Regions from separate parts of the Rhizobium sp. BE258 genome, predicted to be linked through region 3. Evidence: predicted binding sites of a transcription regulator. Region 3 holds the regulator's gene; each other region holds the start of a gene.
The links. Region 3 encodes PhoB, which activates phosphate uptake and scavenging genes when phosphate is short. Its sites were predicted from a motif close to TGTCATNNANCTGTCAT; they were not measured.
Positions count from the first base shown of each region.

Region 1: a site for PhoB is predicted at 2,562-2,578, ahead of J2X43_RS10010 (DUF1045 domain-containing protein). Genes of this name have one in related genera too.
Region 2: a site for PhoB is predicted at 3,162-3,178, ahead of J2X43_RS20180 (alkaline phosphatase). Genes of this name have one in related genera too.
Region 4: a site for PhoB is predicted at 2,893-2,909, ahead of J2X43_RS11860 (DUF1045 domain-containing protein). Genes of this name have one in related genera too.

Region 1 covers NZ_JAVDWL010000002.1:945,813-951,232, reverse strand. The annotation lists gene J2X43_RS10025 (GrpB family protein) at 1-12, opposite strand, end outside; gene phnN (phosphonate metabolism protein/1,5-bisphosphokinase (PRPP-forming) PhnN) at 27-626, opposite strand; gene J2X43_RS10015 (alpha-D-ribose 1-methylphosphonate 5-triphosphate diphosphatase) at 623-1,762, opposite strand; gene J2X43_RS10010 (DUF1045 domain-containing protein) at 1,774-2,469, opposite strand; gene phnE (phosphonate ABC transporter, permease protein PhnE) at 2,601-3,941, opposite strand; gene phnE (phosphonate ABC transporter, permease protein PhnE) at 3,950-4,921, opposite strand; gene phnD (phosphonate ABC transporter substrate-binding protein) at 4,989-5,420, opposite strand, start outside.
Region 2 covers NZ_JAVDWL010000005.1:389,845-395,264, reverse strand. The annotation lists gene J2X43_RS20200 (diguanylate cyclase) at 1-739, shown strand, start outside; gene J2X43_RS20195 (lytic murein transglycosylase) at 787-1,611, opposite strand; gene J2X43_RS20190 (aspartate-semialdehyde dehydrogenase) at 1,802-2,836, opposite strand; partial or broken gene J2X43_RS20185 (hypothetical protein) at 2,947-3,130, opposite strand; gene J2X43_RS20180 (alkaline phosphatase) at 3,248-5,002, shown strand; gene J2X43_RS20175 (hypothetical protein) at 5,081-5,420, shown strand, end outside.
Region 3 covers NZ_JAVDWL010000002.1:620,784-626,203, forward strand. The annotation lists gene argF (ornithine carbamoyltransferase) at 1-243, opposite strand, end outside; gene J2X43_RS08315 (aspartate aminotransferase family protein) at 283-1,482, opposite strand; gene J2X43_RS08320 (GcrA family cell cycle regulator) at 1,909-2,445, shown strand; gene phoB (phosphate regulon transcriptional regulator PhoB) at 2,512-3,195, opposite strand; gene phoU (phosphate signaling complex protein PhoU) at 3,228-3,941, opposite strand; gene pstB (phosphate ABC transporter ATP-binding protein PstB) at 3,988-4,803, opposite strand; gene pstA (phosphate ABC transporter permease PstA) at 4,819-5,420, opposite strand, start outside.
Region 4 covers NZ_JAVDWL010000003.1:281,068-286,487, forward strand. The annotation lists gene J2X43_RS11845 (response regulator) at 1-982, shown strand, start outside; gene mnmD (tRNA (5-methylaminomethyl-2-thiouridine)(34)-methyltransferase MnmD) at 977-1,696, opposite strand; gene J2X43_RS11855 (FAD-binding oxidoreductase) at 1,695-2,870, shown strand; gene J2X43_RS11860 (DUF1045 domain-containing protein) at 2,986-3,693, shown strand; gene J2X43_RS11865 (AraC family transcriptional regulator) at 3,741-4,598, shown strand; gene J2X43_RS11870 (AzlC family ABC transporter permease) at 4,635-5,369, shown strand; gene J2X43_RS11875 (AzlD domain-containing protein) at 5,366-5,420, shown strand, end outside.

The DNA.
Region 1 (5,420 bases), 330 kb from region 3:
GACGATGGCCATGGGATCTCCTTCGATCAGCCCACTTCCGCGAGGAAGCCGTTCAGCGTATCGACGATCTTGCGTTCGGCCTCGGCCAGCGTCCCGCTATTGTCGAGATCGGTGACGTCGTAGTCGCCGCGAACCGTCAGCGAGCCGCGGGCAAGACGGGCCATGATGTCTTCATGGGTTTCGCGGCCGCGGGCCTCGAGGCGGCCTGCGAGCACCTCAGGCCGGGCCGTGACGTTGATCACCTTGAGACGCGGGAAGGCGGCCTGGAAGTGGTGCAAGGCTGAGCGTGAACCGTTGGCGATGACCAGGTGTCCCTTGCCGAGCGCCACGGAGACCTCGGCCGGAATGCCGTATTTCAGGCCATGCGCTTCCCACCAGACGGCAAAGCTGCCGGATTGCTCCATCGAGGCAAAGCCGGCATCCGATACCGAGAGATGGTCCTCGCCGCCGGCATCGCCATCACGGGTGATGACGCGGCGGACAAAATGGACGTCGGGACGGCTGCCGAAATGCTGGGCAGCGACGGCGATCAGCGTATCCTTGCCGGCGCCGCTCGGGCCGACAACGACGACCATGATGCCGCGTTCGCTGCCGGGAACTGCGTGGGGTTCGTGCGACGGGATCATGCGACACGGCGTCCTTCGCGCCAGACAGAACGGGTGACCGGCACGCCTTCGTCACGGAAGACGCGCACCAGATCGGCGCGCAGCCCGGTGGCGATCCGGCCGCGATCGTCGAGGCTGACGGTGCGGGCCGGCGTCGAGGTGACCATGGCAATAGCCTTCGGCAGCGAAATGGACTCGACCTCATCGGCGATGATGAAGGGCGCATAGAGCATGCTGAGCGGCACATAGTCGGAAGACAGCACATCCAGAACGCCGCGCTCGGCCAGATCGCGGGCGGCGATATTGCCGGAATGCGACTTGCCGCGCACGATGTTCGGCGCGCCCATCAGGACGCTCATGCCGTGTTCATGCGATGCCTTTGCGGCGTCGAAGCTCGTCGGGAACTCGGCAAGGCGCACGCCGTTCTCGATCGCCTCGTCCACATGATCGAGCGTCGCGTCGTCGTGGCTGGCAATCGTGATGCCGCGTTCCTTGCAGATCTTGGAAATGGCGATGCGGTGGGGCGTGGAGTTGCGGGCGGATTCGGCAAGCCGCTTCTCGATGAACTTGGCAAACACCTCGTCGGAGAGGCCGCGCTTCTTCTGATAATAGAAGATGTACTGGTCCATGGTCTGGAACTGCCGCTGGCCGGGGGCGTGGTCCATCAGCGAGACGAGACGGACATAGGGGTCGTTCTCGAAGTCGGCGAAATGCTCCATGACGTTGTCGGCCGAGACCTCGCAGCGCAGATGCAGCAGATGCTCGGCCCGCAGGCGGCCTTCCTGCTCGGCCTTCTGGATGGCGTCGGCCATGTCGCGCATCTCGCCGCGATCGAAGCCGCCATCCTCGTCCGCGCCCATGCGCAGGCAGTCGAAGACGGTGGTGATGCCGGAGGTGACGATCTGCGCATCATGCGCCTGGATCGCTGCCGTCTTGTGCCAGCGCAGGCCGGGGCGTGGCGAATAGTGGCCTTCGAGGTGGTCGGTATGCAGTTCGACGAGGCCGGGGAGCAGGTAGTCGCCCTCGAAGTCCTCGCCATGGGCCGAGTTGCCCTCGGAAATGTCGGCGATCTTGCCGTCGCGGATCAGCAGCGAGCCGTGAAGGATGTCATCCTCGAGAATGATGCGGGCGTTGGAAAGCACGGTCTCTTTTGTCATTGCATCGTCTTTCAGCGTTTGGTGCCGGTAAACGGCAAAAGGCTATGAACCTTGAAATCGGCGCCGCGTGTCTCCTCGGTGAAGACGGCGATGCCGGAAATGGAAAGCGGACGTCCGGTGAAAGCGCCAAAACGCCGCTCCAGGATCGATTTCATCAGCGCCGAGCGCTCGTCCGGAACCTGGCCGGTCAGTGTCATGTGGAAGCCGAAATCGTCCATGACATAGGGGTAGCCCCAGCGCATCAGATTGGCTCTCTGGCTTTCCGTCAGCTTCTCCGGCTTGCGCCTGGCAATATCGGCCTCGGACAGGGCGGCACGCAGCGGCTCGAAGGACTTTACCACGCTTGCGGCAAAATCCTGAAGCGGCGGATGCAGCGAGCCGGGCACGAGTGCGAAGAACCGGCCAAGCTGGCCGAGTACCAGTTCGGGAATTTCGAAGGCTGGAGTGCGGGCCGCGAAGTCCTCGACCACGGCCATCAGGTCGCTCTCGGTCACCGAGGAGGCAAGCGCGAATGGCGCCTTGATCGTCGCGTGGAAGCCGTAGCGGCGCGGATCTGCGGTCAGTGCCGGCTGCTCTTCGGCAGGAAGCCCCGCCTCTTCGGGAGCCGGGTAAGTTTCGCCGGAAAACGCATCGCGGCCGAGCCATTCGGCAGCCGCCCGCGTCAGGAAATCATCCTGCGGCGGCGTGAAATAGAGAGCGTATCGCAAAGGTCTTGTCCCGGGAAAGCGTCAGAAACAGGGGTCGCAATGTCAGTGATTTGACCGCGGACTGCAAGCTCGTTCCCGGCTAAAAGATTTCCGTGACAGAATGATGATGACGCCGTGGCGCCATCATCTTTTTAATGTGTCTTGCTGCCCATCAGCCGGTGGCGAAGAGCGTTCGAGGCCATGTCGAACAGGAAGACGACGATCAGGATCAGGATGACCATATAAGCGACGTTCTCCCAGTTGGAGTTCGTGCGCATCGCTTCCCAGAGCTTTAGGCCGATACCGCCGGCACCGACGGCGCCGATGATCGTCGCGCCGCGGACATTCGATTCCCACTGGTAGAGCGTCTGGCTGACGATGACTGGGACGATCTGCGGGATGATGCCGTAGCGATGCACGAGCATCGTCGAGGCACCGGTCGATTTGATGCCTTCGCGCGGCTTGTTGTCGATATTCTCGAGGCCTTCCGAATAGAGCTTTCCGAGCGTTCCGGTCTCCGTCAGGAAGATGGCGCCGGAACCGGCAAGCGGCCCCGGGCCGAAAGCACGGGTCAGGAACAGCGCCCAGATCAGCATGTCGACCGAGCGCAGGAAGTCGAAGAAGCGCTTCAGCACTTGGTTCAGCAGCCGGTTCGGCGTGATGTTGCGCGCCGCCAGGAAAGCCAGCGGGAACGCCACCAGCGAGCCGAGCAGGGTGCCGAGGAAGGCCATGACAATGGTCTGGAAAAGCTTGGTCCAGACGTCGCCGTGCTGCCAGGCCGAATTGTTCCAGATATTGTCGAAGGCAAGCGAGATGTTCGACTGGCTGGGGTCGAGGCGCGGGCCCGATACGATCAGGCTCAGAACTTCGGCGGCCGGCTTGTCGAAGAAAGGGGAATGCGTATCGAAGACGAAATTCGCCCAGCCGAGGAAGCGCTTTCGCACCTTCACGCGGTCGGAGGCGATGCTGACGTCACCGGCAAAGCCGAGATCGGCAAGCACGTTGTCGTCATAGACGGTCATCCACGAGGGAACTTCGCCGACGACCTTCGGGGCGCCGGATGAGAGATCGACGGGAACGCTGATGCCATGAGCGTTGACTGTCGTCATTGCCTTGGTGACCACGACCGTGCGGTTCGTGCCGCTGACGAAAACGGTGACGCTGCCGGGTTCGTTCTTCACCCAATCAGGATGCGGATCGTCGCCGAGTGGCGAGAAGCGCGGGTAGCGCGTCTCGATCGAGCCGTCCTCTTGAATGCGGAATTCGGGCTGTACGTCGTAGCTCACCCATTGGCTGAGATAGATGCCGACGCGCTCCCAATGGGCTTCGGCGAGTAGCTTCGGCAGGTCGAAGAACCAGACGGCGTAGAGACCATAGAGCAGCGTCGCGATCACGATCAGCAGGGCGCCGAACCGCTGGCGGAACGAGCGGTGGAAATATTCGGGATAGCGCGCCTCGATCTCGTGCATCCGGTTTGCGTCGATCACCGTCATGGCGGGCCTCAATGTTGCAGAAGGAAAGCGTGCTCGCCGACCAGACGGCGGCGCAGCCATGCGGAGAACTGATCGACGGCAACGATCGTTACGAAGAGCAGCAGCACGAGAGCCACCGTCTTCGCGCCGAAGCCGCGCGAGATGGAAAGCTTCAGCTCCTCGCCGATACCGCCGCCGCCGACTGCGCCGATGATGGTCGAGGCGCGCACGTTGATCTCAAGGCGCAGCAGCGCATAGGAGGCGAAGTTCGGCATGACCTGCGGCATGGCGGCGAAACGGACGCGCTCCAGCCAGTTGGCGCCGACCGCCTTCATGCCTTCATCCGGTTTCATATCGATGTTTTCGACGACTTCGTAAAACAGCTTGCCGAGCGCGCCGATTGTGTGCAGCGAAACGGCGATGATCGCGGCCACCGGACCGATCGACAGGATCGCCGAAAACAGCCCGGCGATGACGATCTCGGGAAAGGCGCGAAGGAATTCCATCACCCGCTTCGAAAACACCCGCAGCGGCCAGTTCCTGGTCAGGTTGCGGGCGGCAAAGAAGCTTAGCGGCACCGCGAAGATGAAACCGATGATCGTCGAGACGAGCGCGACGTTGATCGTGATGATCATCAGCTCGAAATATTCAGGAATGTAATAGTCGCCGAAAACATAGACCCGGCCCTTGGCGAAGTTGAACTCCTCACCGCCCTTGTCGTTCGGGCTCGCCAAGTCAAACAGCGCGCGCCAGACGTCGTGCCAGTCCTTCGGGATCAGCCAGCTCAGGAAGTCGAAGAGATGCGGAAGGCGGTCGAAGAAGTGACCTGCATTGCTTTCGTCGGCGAAGCGGACCGAGCTGACGAAGGCGATCAGAAGCAGGATCAGGCCGATGCCGGTATAGAGGCGGCGGCGCGCCACCATGCGGCCCCAGGCATCGCCAATCTCTCGGCTGCTCTGCTGGGTTTCATGCGCGTGGATCCGGGAATCGGCAAGGGTCATGGCGTGTCCGCTTCGTCGCAGGAAAAAGGGCGGCCAATGACGGCCGCCCCCGATGAATGTCAGTCGATTAGCCGCCGATGGCAGCCTTACGAACGTCTACAACGGCGTTGTAGAATTCGTGCGTGACAGGCGCGTAGCCCTTGTAGTCGCCGCCTTCGATAGCGGTGAAGCACTTGTGGTCCTTCTCCGGCAGAGCCGTGAAGAATGCAGCCAGCTTCTTCTGCCACTCTTCGCCGAGCTCGTTGCGAACGACGAGCGGGCCGTTCGGGATCAGCGGCGAGCGCCAGACTTCGACCAGCTTGTTCGGGTCGACAGCACCCTTGTCGACTTCCTTGCGGAAGGTGCCGGAGGTGTAGCCGTCCTTGAAATCGCCGAGGCCCGAGGAGTCGTCAACAGCAACGTCGACCTTGCCGTCATATGCAGCGAGAAGGTTGTTCTCGTGACCGCCGTTGAACTGCGTGGAGGCGAAGAACTGGTCGTTCGGCATGCCCGTGTCCTT
Region 2 (5,420 bases), on a different contig from region 3:
CGAAGCCGCTGCGGATATCCACCGCACCGGAGAGGCGCTCGCCAAGCGTTCGCATCTTCACATGACGCTGGTTCTTGTTCTCTGCGGCGGTCTGCTGGTTCTTGCTGGCATTGTTGCCACGTTGGCGACCAAGGGCCTGAGGATGATCTCGCGCCTGTCACGCGAGCGCGAGGCGCTGGTTGGCGAACTCAGAAGCGCTGCGCAGACGGATCTCCTGACAGGTCTCTACAATCGCCGTGGCTTCGAGGCGGCTGCCGCAGCGCTCTTTGCCCAGGCGGAAAGCGGTTCGCGCTGGATCTCCGTCGTGCTTTTCGATCTCGATCACTTCAAGAAGATCAACGATATCCATGGGCATGATGCCGGTGACATCGTGCTTCGCCATGTCGCGGCAACGGCCAAGCAGCATTTTCGCAGCTTCGACCTGCTGGTCCGGCATGGCGGTGAGGAGTTTCTGGCCTTGCTGCCCGATGCGTCGCCGGATGAGGCAGCAGATATTGCCGAGGGCGTTCGCGCCGCCATCGAGGCTGCGATGGTCGATCTTCCTGGCGGCGAATGTCTTTCGGTGACCGCGAGCTTCGGCTGCGCCGGCCGGACGCTTGGCGGCGGCACGCACAATTTCGAAGATCTCGTCAAGCGCGCCGATATGGCGCTCTATGCAGCCAAGGCGTCCGGACGTAACCGTGTCGTCTCGGGTCCGCTGGTGCCGCAGGCCACCGCGGTCAAAGCCGAGGCCAAATGAAAAAGGCGCCGCAAGCGGCGCCTTCAATTCAATTGCAAATGGGTGGCTTACTGGCCGCCGTCGATCTGCTGGCCGATATAGGCGATCGCCTGCTGGTAGACGGTTGCCGCGTTCCAGCCCTGGATAGCGACGAAATTCGGTTCGCCCGGCTGGTAACCGGCACCTGCGCGCCAGCCGTGACCCTTCAGGAAGTTTGCGGTCGAGGCCAGCGCGTCGGCGCGTGAACCGACCATGTCGACACGGCCATCGCCATCGCCATCGGCACCGAAGCGGACGACATTGCGCGGCAGGAACTGCGTCTGACCGATCTCGCCATGTGCGGCGCCGCGCGCCTGCGGGCTGAGATAGCCTTCAGAGACGAGCTGTAGGGCAGCATAGAGCTGGTCGGTGAAATAGTCCGAACGGCGGCAGTCGTAGGCCAGCGTCGAAACGGCTGACAGCGTGTGCTGCGTGCCCATATAGCTGCCGAAGCCGGTTTCCATGCCCCAGATCGCGATCAGCGGGCCGGCCGGCACGCCGTAGCGGCGCTCGATCGAGGTGAAGAGAGCCTGGTTGGAGCGCTTCATGCCCTTACCGCGGGAAATGATCGCCGCGCCGCCACGCTTCTGCATGAAGGCGTCGAAGGACAGCTTGAAGCTCTTTTGGCCGCGGTCGGCGGCAATCGTCGGACGATTGTAGGCGACGTTGGCGAATGCACGGCTCAGAACCGACTGGCTGACGCCCTGTGCTGCAGCTTCCTGCTTGAATTGCTGCACCCAGGCATCGAAGCCGGCGCCATTATTGCCGCATTGCGCGGCGTTGGCCGCCGCCGGAACTGCATGGAAAGCGCCCACCGCCGCGATGGCCGCCACCAAGAATTTTGTCATGCGCATGAGAAACCCCGATCTCGATCTGCAGTCGCTGGAATGCCGGGCAGAATGCCAGCCAAGGGTGATTTTGTCACGATCACCTTTTGGCGAGATTGGCTCTCTGCCGCACGATTGCCGCCTGGCTGGTTCAAAGAAAGCCCCGCAAGTCTGGCGACATGCGAGGCTGATAGCAAGCTATGGTTAATATTCGGTATCAGGCGGCCTGCTTGCGCGGCTTGATGAGGCCACGATTGACGAGAAGCTCGGCAATCTGAATGGCGTTCAGCGCGGCACCCTTGCGCAGGTTGTCGGAAACGACCCACATGTTGAGACCGTTTTCGACCGTCGCATCTTCGCGGATACGCGAGATGAAGGTGGCGTCTTCACCGGCAGATTCGTAAGGCGTGATGTAGCCGCCGTTCTCATGCTTGTCGATGACGAGGCAGCCCGGTGCATCGCGCAGGATGTCGCGGGCCTGATCGGCGGTGATTTCGTTTTCGAATTCGATGTTGACCGATTCCGAATGGCCGATGAAGACAGGCACGCGAACTGCGGTGCAGGTGACCTTGATCTTCGGGTCGAGCATCTTCTTGGTTTCGGCCAGAACCTTCCACTCTTCCTTCGTATAGCCGTCTTCCATGAAGCTATCGATATGTGGAATGACGTTGAAGGCGATGCGCTTGGTGAACTTCTTGTTCTCGATCGGATCGGCAACAAAGACTGCGCGCGTCTGGTTAAAGAGCTCGTCCATGCCGTCCTTGCCGGCGCCGGAGACCGACTGGTAGGTCGAAACGACGACGCGCTTGATCTTGGCGAAATCATGTAGCGGCTTCAGCGCGACCACGAGCTGGGCGGTCGAGCAATTCGGATTGGCAATGATGTTGCGCTTGGTGAACTGGGTGATGGCGTCCGGGTTCACTTCCGGCACGATCAGCGGCACGTCCTGATCGTAGCGCCAGGCCGACGAGTTATCGATGACGACGCAGCCCTGCTGGCCGATCTTCGGCGACCACTTCTTGGAGACTTCGCCGCCGGCAGACATCAGGCAGATGTCGGTGTCGGAGAAATCGTAGTTCTCGAGATTGAAGACCTTCAGCGTCTTGTCGCCGTAGGACACTTCCGTGCCCTGCGAACGCGAGGAGGCAAGTGCTACGACTTCGTCAGCCGGAAAGCCACGCTCGGAGAGGATGTTGAGCATTTCCCGGCCGACATTTCCGGTTGCTCCCGCGACTGCTACTTTGAAACCCATTTTCAGCTCTCTTTCTCTTCTCTCCTCTTGTCCGGTGAGGGGGAAAGCGCGAAATCATCGCGGCTTCCTGTCCCCAGCCGAGCCGGGGAGAGAGCGGCAGGCCAGAGACGTCAGACGGTTTTCGTCGTCGTTTTGGCCTTGGTTTTGGAAGAAACCGGAACGGCAATATCCACCCCGGCACTCAGTGCCCGGTCATTGCATGCAGCAATGGCGTGTTCGAAGCGAACCATGGATAATTCCTTTTCCGCCGTTGCTCATAAAACGTTTTCCACAGGAGTCAAGGTTTTTGCGCCTGCGGGCGGCGCCTGGTGCCGGTGCGGCAGATTGTCATACCGGTGTCATCGACATGTCATCCCCCAAGGCTATCTCCGGCCCGTTGTTCATTTACTGCAACGAAAACGGGGGTTTTCCATGCGTATGATTTTTGCCGCTCTGGCGGCCACGACGATTCTTGCCGGTGCCGCGCAGGCGACCACGGTTTATCCGCTTGATCGCGCAACGATTCTTGCCGGTTCGCCATTTGACTTCAAGGTTGAGCTCAGCAAGCAGGTAAAGCCCGAGGACGTGAAGATCACGGTCAACGGTCAGGACTACAAGACGGTTCTCGGGGGCGAGGCCAAGTTTGTGGAACTGGAAAAGGGCAAGGAAGACAAGGCGCTCGGCTCGGCCGTGATCCTGCGCGGGCTGACGATCGCTGCGGCAGGCGACTACAAGGTCGAAGTGTCGGCCGGCGACGAGAAGAAGTCGGTTACCTGGAACGTCTATGGCACCGGTGATGTACCGAAGGCCAAGAACGTCATCTTCCTGATCGGCGACGGCCTGTCCGTTGCGCATCGCACCGCTGCCCGCATCATGTCTAAGGGTATGACCGAAGGCAAAGCAAATGGCCGCCTCAACATGGACGATGTGCCGCCGGCAGCTTTCATCGGCACATCGGCAACCAACGCTGTCGCCACCGACTCCGCCAATACCATGTCGGCCTACATGACGGGCCACAAGACAGCCGTCAACGCGATCGGCGTCTATGCAGACCGCACGCCCGACTCGCTCGACGACCCGCGCGTCGAGACGATTGCGGAAGCGATCCGCCGCCAGACCAAGAAGTCGATCGGCATTGTCGCGACCGCCGAAATCGAGGACGCCACACCGGCTGCCGTTGTCTCCCACACGCGCAATCGCAACGACAAGGCCGATATCGTCGGGATGCTTCTCGACGTGAAGCCGGAAGTCGTCCTCGGCGGCGGTTCTGCCTACTTCCTCGGAAAGGACGTTCCGGGCTCCAAGCGCAAGGATGACAAGGACTACATCAAGCTCTTCCAGGACGCCGGCTACAAGCTTGCCATCGACAAGAACGAGCTTGCAGCCAACGCATCGGCTGAAGGCAACCTTCTCGGCCTCTTCCATACCGGCAACATGGACGTCACGCTCGATCGCGAATTTCTGAAAAAGGGCACTGTCGAGAAATTCCCGAACCAGCCGGGTCTCGTCGAGATGGCAACGGTCGCGCTCGATCGCCTGTCCAAGAACCCCGACGGTTTCTTCCTGATGGTCGAGGGTTCGTCGATCGACAAGATGTCCCATCCGCTCGATTGGGACCGCGCCGTCGTTGACACAATCGAATTCGACAAGGTCGTCGGCCTTGCCCGCGAATTCCAGAAGGCCCATCCCGATACGCTGATCGTCGTCACCGGCGACCACACCCATGGCGTTTCGATCATCGGTACTGTCGATGACGAAAAGCCGGGCACGGAGATGCGCGAAAAGGTAGGCACCTATGCCGAAGCGGGCTTCCCGAATTATACCGACGACAACGGCGACGGCTATCCCGACAAGATCGACGTCACGCGCCGCCTCTTCCTCAGTGCCAATAACGGCCCCGACCATTACGAGACGTTCCGCCCGAAGCTCGACGGTCCGTTCGTTCCTGCCGTGCAGAACGAAAAGAAGGAATATGTCGCCAACGAACAATACAAGGATGTTCCCGGTGCCGTCTTCGTTCAGGGCAACATTCCGAAGAGCGGCGACAGCGGCGTTCACGCCGTCGATGACGTCGTCCTGCAGTCGGATGGTCCGGGCTCGGAAGGTTTCCGCGGCTATATGGAGCAGAGCGATGTCTACAAGGTACTCGCCGACGCTTTTGCGCTCGGTGTCAAACAGACCAACTGACGGAGCGCGGTGAACCGCCTCTTCCGCGTAATCTTCCCGGCCGCCGATCTGCGGCCGGGAACTTGCAAGGAGTTTGATATGCATAGGATCACACGCCGGAGCCTTTTCGGTATGATGATGGCATTGCCGGTGCTGACGTCTGCAAGATGTGTCGAAGCTGCCGACGCAACGCTGAGCTTCGATGAGCTCTATGGGAAATTCGGCGTTCTCGGCCTCGAATTTTCCGAGAAGGTGAAGGCGCTCGCCGGCAGGCAAATCAGCATGCGCGGCTTCATGGCGCCGCCGTTGAAAGCGGAAGCGCAGTTTTTCGTGCTGACGGAAATTCCGATGTCGCTCTGCCCATTCTGCTCGTCCGATGCCGACTGGCCCGACAATATCGCCGTCGTCTATCTCGACGAGAAGCAGACCTTCGTGCAGC
Region 3 (5,420 bases):
CTGCATCTCGGTGCCCGAGAGGAACAGCGTCTCGCCGCCGAGCTGCCGCATGCCGACATCGAAGGAGACGCGCGTCCGTGTGGAAGGCTTTTCGAAGATCATCGCCAGCATCTTGCCGGCCAGCGGCTTGTCGCCCTTGCCTGCTTTGAACGCCTGCTTGCGCAGCATCGCGTCGTCCATGATGACACGCAGATCGGCAGAGCTCATCGCCGAAAGATCGAGGAAGTGTTTGGGGGAAGCCATGTCGTCCTTACCTGTTTGCCCCGGAAGGCATCTATCCGTTCAAGCCGTCTTCTTGGCCTTCGATGCGCGAATGCTTTCGGCGGCCTGCTCAATGCGGGCGAGACCCTCGCGAGCTTCCTCCGCCGTGACGACCAAAGGCGGCAGCAGACGCACAACGTTGTCGCCGGCGGGCACGCCAAGCAGATGCGCATCGCGGATGGCAGCCAGAAGTTCAGTCGAGGGAACGGCGGCCTTGATACCGAGCAGCAAGCCCTCGCCGCGGATATCCTCGATCACGTCGGGATAGCGGTCCTTGAGCGATGCCAGGCCTTGGCGGAAGACCAGAGCGACGTCACGGACATGCTGGAGGAAGCCTTCGGCAAGGACGATGTCGAGCACAGCGCCGCCGACAGCCATGGCGAGCGGGTTGCCGCCATAGGTCGAGCCGTGGGTACCGGCCTTCATGCCGGACGCAGCTTCCGCCGTTGCCAGGCAGGCGCCGAGCGGGAAGCCGCCACCGATGCCCTTGGCGACAGCCATGATATCAGGGGTGACGCCGGACCACTCATAGGCAAAGAACTTGCCGGTACGGCCGACGCCCGTCTGGACCTCGTCGAGAATGAGCAGCAGCTCCTTCTCGTCGCAGAGCGCACGCAGCGCCTTCATGAACTCCGTGGTCACCGGGCGAATGCCACCCTCGCCCTGAACCGGCTCGATCAGAATGCCTGCGGTCGCATCGGTGATTGCGGCGCGCACAGCGTCGATATCGCCAAAGGGCACCTGGTCGAAGCCAGGGGCCTTGGGGCCGAAACCTTCGAGATACTTCTCTTGCCCGCCGGCAGCGATCGTCGCCAGCGTACGTCCGTGGAAGGCGCCTTCGAAGGTGATGATATGGAAACGCTCGGGATGGCCCTTCGAATACTGATAGCGGCGTGCGGTCTTGATCGCGCATTCCAGGGCTTCCGCGCCGGAATTGGTGAAGAACACCTTGTCGGCGAAAGTCGCCTCCGTCAGCCGCCTGGCGAGTTGCTCCTGACCGGGGATTTCATAGATGTTGGACAGGTGCCAGACCTTGTCGGCCTGTGCCTTTAGGGTATCCACGACATGCGGATTGCTGTGGCCGACCGAGGTCACGGCAACGCCGGCACCGAAATCCAGATATCGTTCGCCGCTTTCGGTAATCAGCCACACGCCCTCACCTCGCTCGAACCGCAATGGGGCACGAGAATAGGTATCATATAGCGGCGCGGCTTCAGCCATGGCGCGGTCTCCTGTCAGCGTTACGGGCAACCGGACTCCGGCTAAAAAACCAGGTCCGAAAAATTAAAAATGCCGCCTTTCGGCGGCGACTGGCACTATTTACTTTTCGCACTGCAATGTCAACAAAACTGCGGCTTTCGTGGCTTCTGAGAGACGCTCAAGCAATGTCGCGTTTTATCAACAGCTAATGTTGCAGAAATGACTCTCAGGGGAAGCAAGTTGGGGAAAACCCCGAATTCGATTCATCCGGATTCCTGCGACTCTTGTCACGGAGTCAGCCTCACACTAGGTTAAAACTCAATTACTAGACTGCATGCGGCGGAACTAGTCACCAAAATTAGTCAAGCGTTTCTTGTGCCGGATTCGTCCGGGGCAAACAGTGAGGGATTCTGCCTTCGCAACGCTTAAACGGCGGAGACACAGGGCATGAACTGGACAGACGAGCGGGTCGAGAAACTCAAGAAACTGTGGTCCGAAGGGCTGAGCGCGAGCCAGATCGCTGCCCAGCTTGGCGGCGTCAGCCGTAACGCCGTTATCGGCAAGGTTCACCGTCTGGCGCTGCCGGGCCGTGCGAAGGCCGGCGGCAACGCCACGGCTGCCCGCGCTCCCAAGCGTACGGCGGCAGCACCCCGCGCCCCAACCTACGCATCGCGTCTGGCGACGACCCGTACGGTCACCCGCCAGCAGGGCGCGACGATGCTGAAGGAAGAGATCGAGATCGACGTCATGGAGGAGATGGAATACCGTCCCGCCAAGAACGTGATCGTCCCGATTTCCCGCCGTCTCGGCCTGACGGAGCTCACCGAGCGCACCTGCAAGTGGCCGGTCGGCGATCCCTTGAAGGACGATTTCCACTTCTGCGGCTGCGAAAGCCCGGATTCTTCGCCTTACTGCACCTACCACCAGCGCCTGGCCTACCAGCCGGTCAACGAGCGCCGCAGGGCAGCAGCCCGGGCAAACTGAGCCGGGTAAGCACAAACGAAAAACGGGCCTTACGGCCCGTTTTTTTGTGTCTCAATTCCGAAAGCTTCAAGCTTCCATCGAATATCCAGCGCCGCGAACGGTGCGGATGACATCCTGCATGTTGGAGAAATTCAGCGCCTTGCGCAGACGGCCGACATGGACATCGACGGTGCGCTCGTCGACATAGATGTCGTGACCCCAGACGCCATCCAGAAGCTGCGAGCGCGAGAAGACGCGGCCGGGAGAGGCCATCAGGAATTCCAGCAGGCGAAACTCGGTCGGTCCGAGACGGACTTCGCGGGTCTTGCGATGAACGCGGTGCGTCTCGCGGTCGAGTTCGATATCGCCGCATTTCAGCACGGTCGAGAGAACTTCGGGCTTGGCGCGGCGCAGCATCGCCTTGACGCGTGCGACGAGCTCAGGCGTCGAGAACGGCTTGACGACATAGTCGTCGGCACCGGTCGAGAGGCCGCGAACGCGTTCACTTTCCTCGCCGCGTGCCGTCAGCATGATGATCGGCAGGCGCTCGGTCTCCGGGCGCATGCGCAGCCGGCGGCAAAGCTCGATGCCTGATACGCCAGGCAGCATCCAATCAAGGATAAGAAGGTCCGGCGTCCGCTCCTGAAGGCGGATTTCCGCCTCATCGCCGCGCAGGATGGTGTCGACCTCGAAACCTTCGGCTTCGAGATTGTAACGAAGAAGCACGCTCAGTGCTTCTTCGTCTTCAACGACTGCAACTCTCGGGATCATTCTGCTCTGTCTCCTGAGGCCCGGTCCGGATATTATTCCGTGACCGCGCCGACGGTGTTGGCGGTGTCGTCCTTCGGACGCTCGCCCTCCGGCTGGGCGCCGGTCGCCATGTAGTAGATGGTTTCTGCGATGTTGGTGGCGTGGTCGCCGATGCGCTCGATGTTCTTGGCGCAGAACAGAAGATGCGTGCAGCTGGTGATGTTGCGCGGATCTTCCATCATGTAGGTCAGGAGCTCGCGGAACAGCGAGGTGTACATCGCGTCGATTTCCTCGTCGCGCTCGCGGATCGACTTCGCCTTATCGGCAGCGCGCGTCGTGTAGACGTCAAGCACTTCCTTGAGCTGCACGAGAGCCAGTTCCGAGAGATGCTCCAGGCCGCGGCCAAGCTTACGCGGAACGCCGGTGCTCTGCACGGCGATAACGCGCTTGGCGGTGTTCTTGCCGAGATCGCCGACACGCTCGAGGTCAGCGGCGATGCGGATCGAACCCATGATCTCGCGCAGGTCCGACGCCATCGGCTGGCGGCGGGCGATGGTGACGATCGCCTTGTCGTTGATCTCGCGCTCGGCGTGATCGAGGATCACGTCGTCGGAGATGACCTTCTGCGCCAGTGCGCCGTCGCCATTGACCAGCGCGCGCACAGCGTCGGAGACCATCTGTTCCGCCAGACCGCCCATTTCGGAAATGCGGCGGGTCAGGAACTTCAGATCCTCGTCATATGCAGAAAAGATATGTGTCGATGCCATGGGAAATGTCCTTGAGTGTCTCTATCGGAAGTCGTGACGCCAAAGATCAGCCGAAGCGGCCCATGATGTAGTCCTGGGTGCGCGGATCGTCCGGATTGGTGAACATCTTGTCGGTGTCGTTCTCCTCGACGAGGTTGCCGAGGTGGAACATGGCGGTGCGCTGCGAGACGCGGGCCGCCTGCTGCATGGAGTGCGTCACGATGACGATCGTGTAGCTTTCGCGCAGCTCGTGGATCAGCTCCTCGACCTTTGCGGTTGCGATCGGATCGAGCGCCGAGCAGGGTTCGTCCATGAGGATGACCTCAGGCGAGACCGCGACGGCACGGGCGATGCAGAGACGCTGCTGCTGACCGCCGGAGAGGCCGGTGCCGGATTCATGCACGCGGTCCTTGACCTCGTTCCAGAGGCCGGCGCGCTGCAGGCTGGTCTCGACGATCTGGTCCATGTCGGCCTTCGACTTGGCGAGACCGTGGATGCGCGGGCCGTAGGCGACGTTTTCGTAGATCGTCTTCGGGAACGGGTTCGGCTTCTGAAACACCATGCCGACGCGGGCGCGCAATTCGACGACGTCGATATCCGGATCGTAGATATCATCGCCATCGAGCGTGATCTTGCCGGTGACGCGGCAGTTGTCGATCGTGTCGTTCATACGGTTCAGGCTGCGCAGGAAGGTGGACTTGCCGCAGCCGGACGGGCCGATGAGCGCAGTCACTGTATTTTCGCGGATGTTCAGCTTGACGTCGAAGAGAGCGCGCTTTTCGCCGTAATAGACGGAAACGTCCTGGCCGATCATCTTGTAAGGGATGCTGTTCATCTTCTGGTCCAGAGCCTTCTCAACTGCTGCTTCTGTCAACATGTTCATGGGTTTGTACTCCGTTTACCAGCGGCGCTCAAAGCGACGGCGCAAGAGGATGGCTCCGATGTTCATGACGATCAGGAACAGAAGCAGGACGATGATGGCACCCGAGGTACGCTCCACGAAGGCGCGTTCGGCTTCGTTGGCCCACATATAGACCTGGACCGGAAGTGCCGTGGACGGATCGAGCGGCGTGGTCGGGGCATTGGCGACGAAGGCGACCATGCCGATCAGCAGCAGAGGCGCGGTTTCGCCGAGCGCATGAGCCAGGCCGATGATGGTACCGGTCAGGATGCCCGGCATGGCAAGCGGCAGAACGTGGTGGAACACCATCTGCATCTTCGATGCGCCGAGACCGAGAGCGGCCGAGCGGATCGACGGCGGCACGGCACGAAGCGCAGCACGCGTCGCGATGATGATGGTCGGCAGGGTCATCAGCGTCAGCACCAGGCCACCGACCAGCGACGCGGAACGCGGCAGACCCATGAAGTTGATGAAGACGGAGAGGCCGAGCAGACCGTAAACGATCGACGGAACGGCAGCGAGGTTGTTGATGTTGACCTCGATGAGATCGGTCAGCTTGTTCTTCGGCGCGAACTCCTCGAGATAAATCGAGGCGGCGA
Region 4 (5,420 bases), on a different contig from region 3:
CGGCAAGGGTTCGGTCTTCACCGTCAATCTGCCATTCGCGGTCGCTGCTGCGAAACTCGATCCGAAGCCGCTGCCGGTCAATGTGCGCGGCGCCCGCATTCTCGTCATCGACGACAACGAGGTGAACCGCGCGATTCTCAGCGAACAGCTGACGCTCTGGGGCTTCGACGGCGTGGCGGCCGAAAGCGGGGCGACGGGGATTGCCATTCTGGAGGCGGCGCATCAGGTCGGCGTCGCGGTCGATGCACTGGTGCTCGACTATCACATGCCGCGCATGAACGGCGCCGAAGTGGCGCGCCGCCTGCGCGCCGATCCGCGCTTCGAGAATCTGCCGATCATCTTCCTGACATCGATGGATATTTCGGGCTCCGAGAAGGAGTTCGCGGCGCTGAACGGCCAGGCGCATCTGATGAAGCCGGCGCGCGCCAATCTGCTGCGCGGCACGATCGTCGAGGTCGTGCGGGCCAAGCGCGTCAAGCAGGCTTCGGAAACCGAGCTCGCACGGCTGCAGGCGGAAGCGCAACTCAAGGAGCCGGAGTTCGAGGAACCCGTGCGCGAGGAGCCTCGGCGCAAGGCCGAGTTCGTCGATGTGCTGGTCGCCGAGGATAACGAGGTCAACCAGATCGTCTTCACGCAGATCCTGCAGGGCACCAATCTCAGCTTCCTCGTGGTCAACAACGGCCAGGAAGCGGTCAATGCCTGGGAAACCCATTCGCCGCGCATCATCATGATGGATGTGTCGATGCCCGTCCTGAACGGTCATGATGCAACGAGGGCAATCCGGACCCGCGAGCGCGGGCAGGGGCATCGCGTGCCGATCATCGGCGTGACTGCACATGCGCTGGAAAGCGACCGCGAGCTTTGCCTCGATGCCGGAATGGACGACTACATGTCGAAGCCGATCAGCCCGGAACTGCTGGAAGAGAAAATCCAGCTGTGGCTCGGCAAGACCGAGCCGGTGCCGGGCCGCTCCGGCCTATAGGCCCCTGGTGCCGCAGAGCATTTCGCGCTTTCCCGCAAAGCCCTTGCGGCGCTCGACGGCAAAGCCTGCAGCGACAAGATTGCGCCGGACGAATCCCGCTGCCGCATAAGTGGCGAAGCTGCCGCCCGGAACCGTCTTCTCGCAGACCAGCCGCATCAGCTCTTCCGACCACATGTCGCCATTACGCGACGGGGCGAAGCCATCGAGATACCAGGCATCGAAGCGCGGCTCTGCGGCCTTCACGCCGTCTAACGCGGGACCGCAGACGACGCTGAGGCGAGTCTCCGGATCGAGATCGAGGCTGACGATACCGGATGGTGCATCCGGCCAGGCGGACGTCAGCCCATCGCGTTCGGCATCGATCTCGGGCCAGTGCGACAGGGCGCGGTGGATCTCCTCGCGCTGCATCGGATAAAGCTCGAAGGACATGAAGTGCAGGTGCTGGCCGTCCGCGCGATGCAGCTTCCACTGGCGCCAGGTCTCGGCGAAGTTCAGGCCTGTGCCGAAGCCGAGTTCGCCGATCTGGAAACTCTGCTTTTTAGCCCAGCGTTCCGGCAGGCCGTTGCCCGCGAGGAAGACGTGGCCGCATTCCAGGCGGCCGTCGGTCTGACAATAAAAGTGGTCGCCAAAGGCCTGCGAATAGGGCATATCGCCGTCTCGCCATTCGAGCGGCTGGCTTTTGCTGCCAATCTGATCGGGATCGATATCTGTCATGCCACAAGCCGATAGTCCGGCTCTTCTCTCCGGTCAATCCGCCGATCTCCTGATCGCCGGCGGCGGCATCATGGGTCTGTGGGCGGCGGTTCACGCCGAGCGGCTGGGCATCGATACGTTGCTGATCGACGCAGGAACGATCGGGCAGGGTGCCAGCGGCGGTCTGCTCGGCGCGCTGATGCCGCATATGCCGGACAAGTGGAATGCCAAGAAGCAGTTCCAGTTCGATGCCCTGGTCAGCCTTGAGGGCGAGATCGCGGCGCTTGAGGCAGCAACCGGGCTTTCGGCCGGCTACCGGCGCTCCGGCCGTCTTATACCGCTGCCGAAGCCGCATCTGAAGACCATTGCGCTCCGTCACTCCGCCGATGCCGAGACCAACTGGCGTCAGAAGGGACGGGCGTTTCATTGGCATGTCAGCGATGCACCACCTGTTCAGGGCTGGATCGATCCGGCGGCAGGCGAGAGCGGCTTCGTTCACGATACGCTGGCCGGCCGGGTGGCGCCGCGCGCGCTGATCGCCGTCCTCCGGGCGTTCCTGATGCGGGCGAAGCATGTTCGGCTTCTGGAGGCGGCGGCGCTCGACAGCCTCGACACAGGAGTGCGGATTGCCGTTATCGGCGGCCGGAGCATCGGCTTCGGCGATTGCATCATTGCCGCCGGGCACGGATCGTTCCCAATCCTTCAGCGCTTCACGCCTGATCTTCCGCAGCCGCTCGGGCAACCGGTGAAGGGGCAGGCGGCGCTGCTGAAGGCCGATATCGACCCCGCAATGCCGACGATCTTTCGCGACGGGCTCTATATCGTCGCGCATGAGGGCGGGCATGTCGCGGTCGGCAGCACCAGCGAGAACAGCTTTGCGGAACCGTTGTCCACAGATGCGCTACTCGATCCGCTGATTACCGCTGCGCGCGAGATGGCGCCGGTCCTTCGTGATGCGCCCGTCATCGAGCGTTGGGCGGGGCTGCGGCCGAAAGCGATCGATCGCGATCCGATGGTGGGGCCGCACCGGCTTCATCCGCATCTGCATGCGCTGACGGGCGGTTTCAAGGTCAGCTTCGGCCTGGCACACCGGCTTGCCGAGGCTGTTGTTGGTCCAATTGCAGGCGAAAGGCGCGCCATCGACCTGCCGGAAAGTTTCTCGCTTTCGAGCCATATCACGGCCGCTTCACGCTAAACGTGAATTCGTCCAGAGTATATTTCGTTATTCTGTCATGCAAATCACCTATCTGCTTGCGCATCGACGGCGCCGGATTCGGCCGTGCGCCGCATTCTCAGATGGAGGAAATCGCATGCGCTATGCCATTTGCTTCACGCCTTCGCCGAGCGATCCGCTCAGCCATGTGGCGGCCAATTGGCTTGGCCGCAACGTTTTTTCGGGCGAGATGCTGGAGCCGCCGGCCGTTCGCGGTCTCGGCATTCACGAAATTGCCTTCCACACGGCCGTGCCGCGCCGCTATGGCTTTCATGGCGTGCTGAAGGCGCCGTTCCACCTCTCCGCGGAGGTATCTGAAGCGCAACTATTGCGGGAATTGATGCGCTTTTCTGGCACGTTCCAGCCGTTCAGCGTGCCGCGCATCGAAGTGGCGCGGCTCGGAAACTATTACAGCCTGGTTCCGACGTTGCCATGCGAGAATGTCCGCTATCTCGCATCGTCGATCGTTCAGCATTTCGATGGCTTCCGGGCGCCGCTTTCGGAAGCCGATATCGAGCGGAGTGATCCCGACGGCTTGTCGGCGGCGCAGTTCACGAATCTACACCGCTGGGGCAACCCCTATGTGATGGACGAATACCGGTTCCACATGCCGGTGACCGGCCCGGTCAATGTTGTCGACATGCCGCGCATCGAACAGGCGCTGCGCGGCATCTTCGAGCCGGTGCTGGCGGAGCCGATCGCCATCTCCAATATCGCGCTGATGATGGAAGAAGGCATGGGCGGGCCGTTCCGCGTTCATTCGCTGCATCCGATGGGCAAGGTCAGCGCCCGCAAGATCGCCTGATCACTTTTGTTCAAGAAGCGGCTGTGGAAAACTGCTATATCGGCGCGATGCAGAATATTTCCCAGGAACAGGCGACTGTTGCCATGCCGCTCGCCGGGGCGGAGACGACCCGCTTCTGGCGCGACCGGCGCTTCGACGGCATGGAATGCCTGAGCGCCACCTTCCTGACCCATGAGTTCGCGCCGCATGCGCATGACACGTTCAGCATCGGCGCCATCGAGAGCGGCAGCCAGATCGCCACGATCCGCGGTGCGCGCGAGGCCTCCGGTCCCGGCGATCTCTACCTGATCAATCCCGGCGAGACGCATGACGGTGCGCCGACGGATGGCGGTTACCGCTACCGGATGATCTATCCTGACATGGCACTGTTCCGGGAAATTCTTGAGGACGTGACCGGCCGGGCCTTCCACGGCACACCGGCCTTCGGCAAGCAGATCCTCCATGATCCAAAGCTCGCCAATGCCTTTCTGGAGGCGCATCGGACACTGGAGACGGGTGCCGGGGCGCTGGAGACCGGGCAGGGCATGTTCCTGGTGCTGGACGCGATGTTCCGCCAGCATGGCAGCTCGATCATCATTCCTGTCGATAGCGTCGAACGGTCGGCGGTGCGCCGGGCGCGCGACTATCTGGTAGAGCAATATGAAAGCGATATCGGTCTCGAAGAGCTCGCCGCTATCGCTGGTCTCAGCCGTGCGCATCTGATCCGCGCCTTCCGCAAAGAGTTCCACATCACGCCGCATGCCTTCCTCACAGATGTCCGCGTCAGGATTGCCCGGCGCAAGCTGCAGGCAGGCGAACAGCCGGCGGAGATCGCGCTCGAATGCGGCTTTGCGGACCAGGCGCATTTCACCCGGCATTTCAAGGCCCGCACCGGACTGACACCCGGCCAGTACCGCGCTCGGTAATCACTTTCGTTCAAGACGCTGTCCGCGCGCGGTCCTATGACCGTCGCAGCAAACGGAGTTTTGAATGTGAAAAAGAATGAATTCTGGGCGGAATTTTCCGGCGGTATGCGGGCGATCGCACCGCTGATCGCCGCCGTCATCCCGATCGGCCTGGTCTTCGGCGCAGTCGCTGCCACCAAGGGGCTGTCGCCGCTTGAGACCGGCCTGATGAGCGCGCTGGTTTTTGCCGGCGGGTCGCAATTCGTGGCGATGGATATCTGGACGCATCCGGCTTCCTGGGCGGGGCTGGGCTTCGCGGCGCTGCTCGTCAACATCCGCCACGTGCTGATGGGCGCTTCGATCGGCTCGAAGATGCAGGCCTTTCCGCCGCGTGCCCGTTATTTTTCGGTGCTGTTCCTCGCCGACGAGATCTGGGCGATGGCCGAATTCCGGGCCGGTATCGCGCGGCTGACGCCGGCCTGGTTTGCTGGGCTTGCCACGCCATTTTATCTGACCTGGCTGCTGTCCAGTCTCGCGGGGGCAACACTCGGCGCCTTCCTCGGTAATCCCGTCACTCTCGGCCTCGATTTCGCCTTTCCAGCAGTCTTCATCGTGCTGGTAATGGGTTTCTGGAAGGGACCGGAGACCGGCGCGGTCCTGCTCGCCAGCGGTGCGGCGGCCGTCATGACACAGCATTTCATCCCCGGTGTCTGGTACATCGCTGCCGGCGCATTGGCCGGGCTTGCCGCCGCGATGGTCAGCGGCAAGCGCCGCGTGGAGGTGACGCCATGACGCTTGATTTCTCAACGCTGCTTGCCATCCTGGCAATGGCGGCGGCAACCA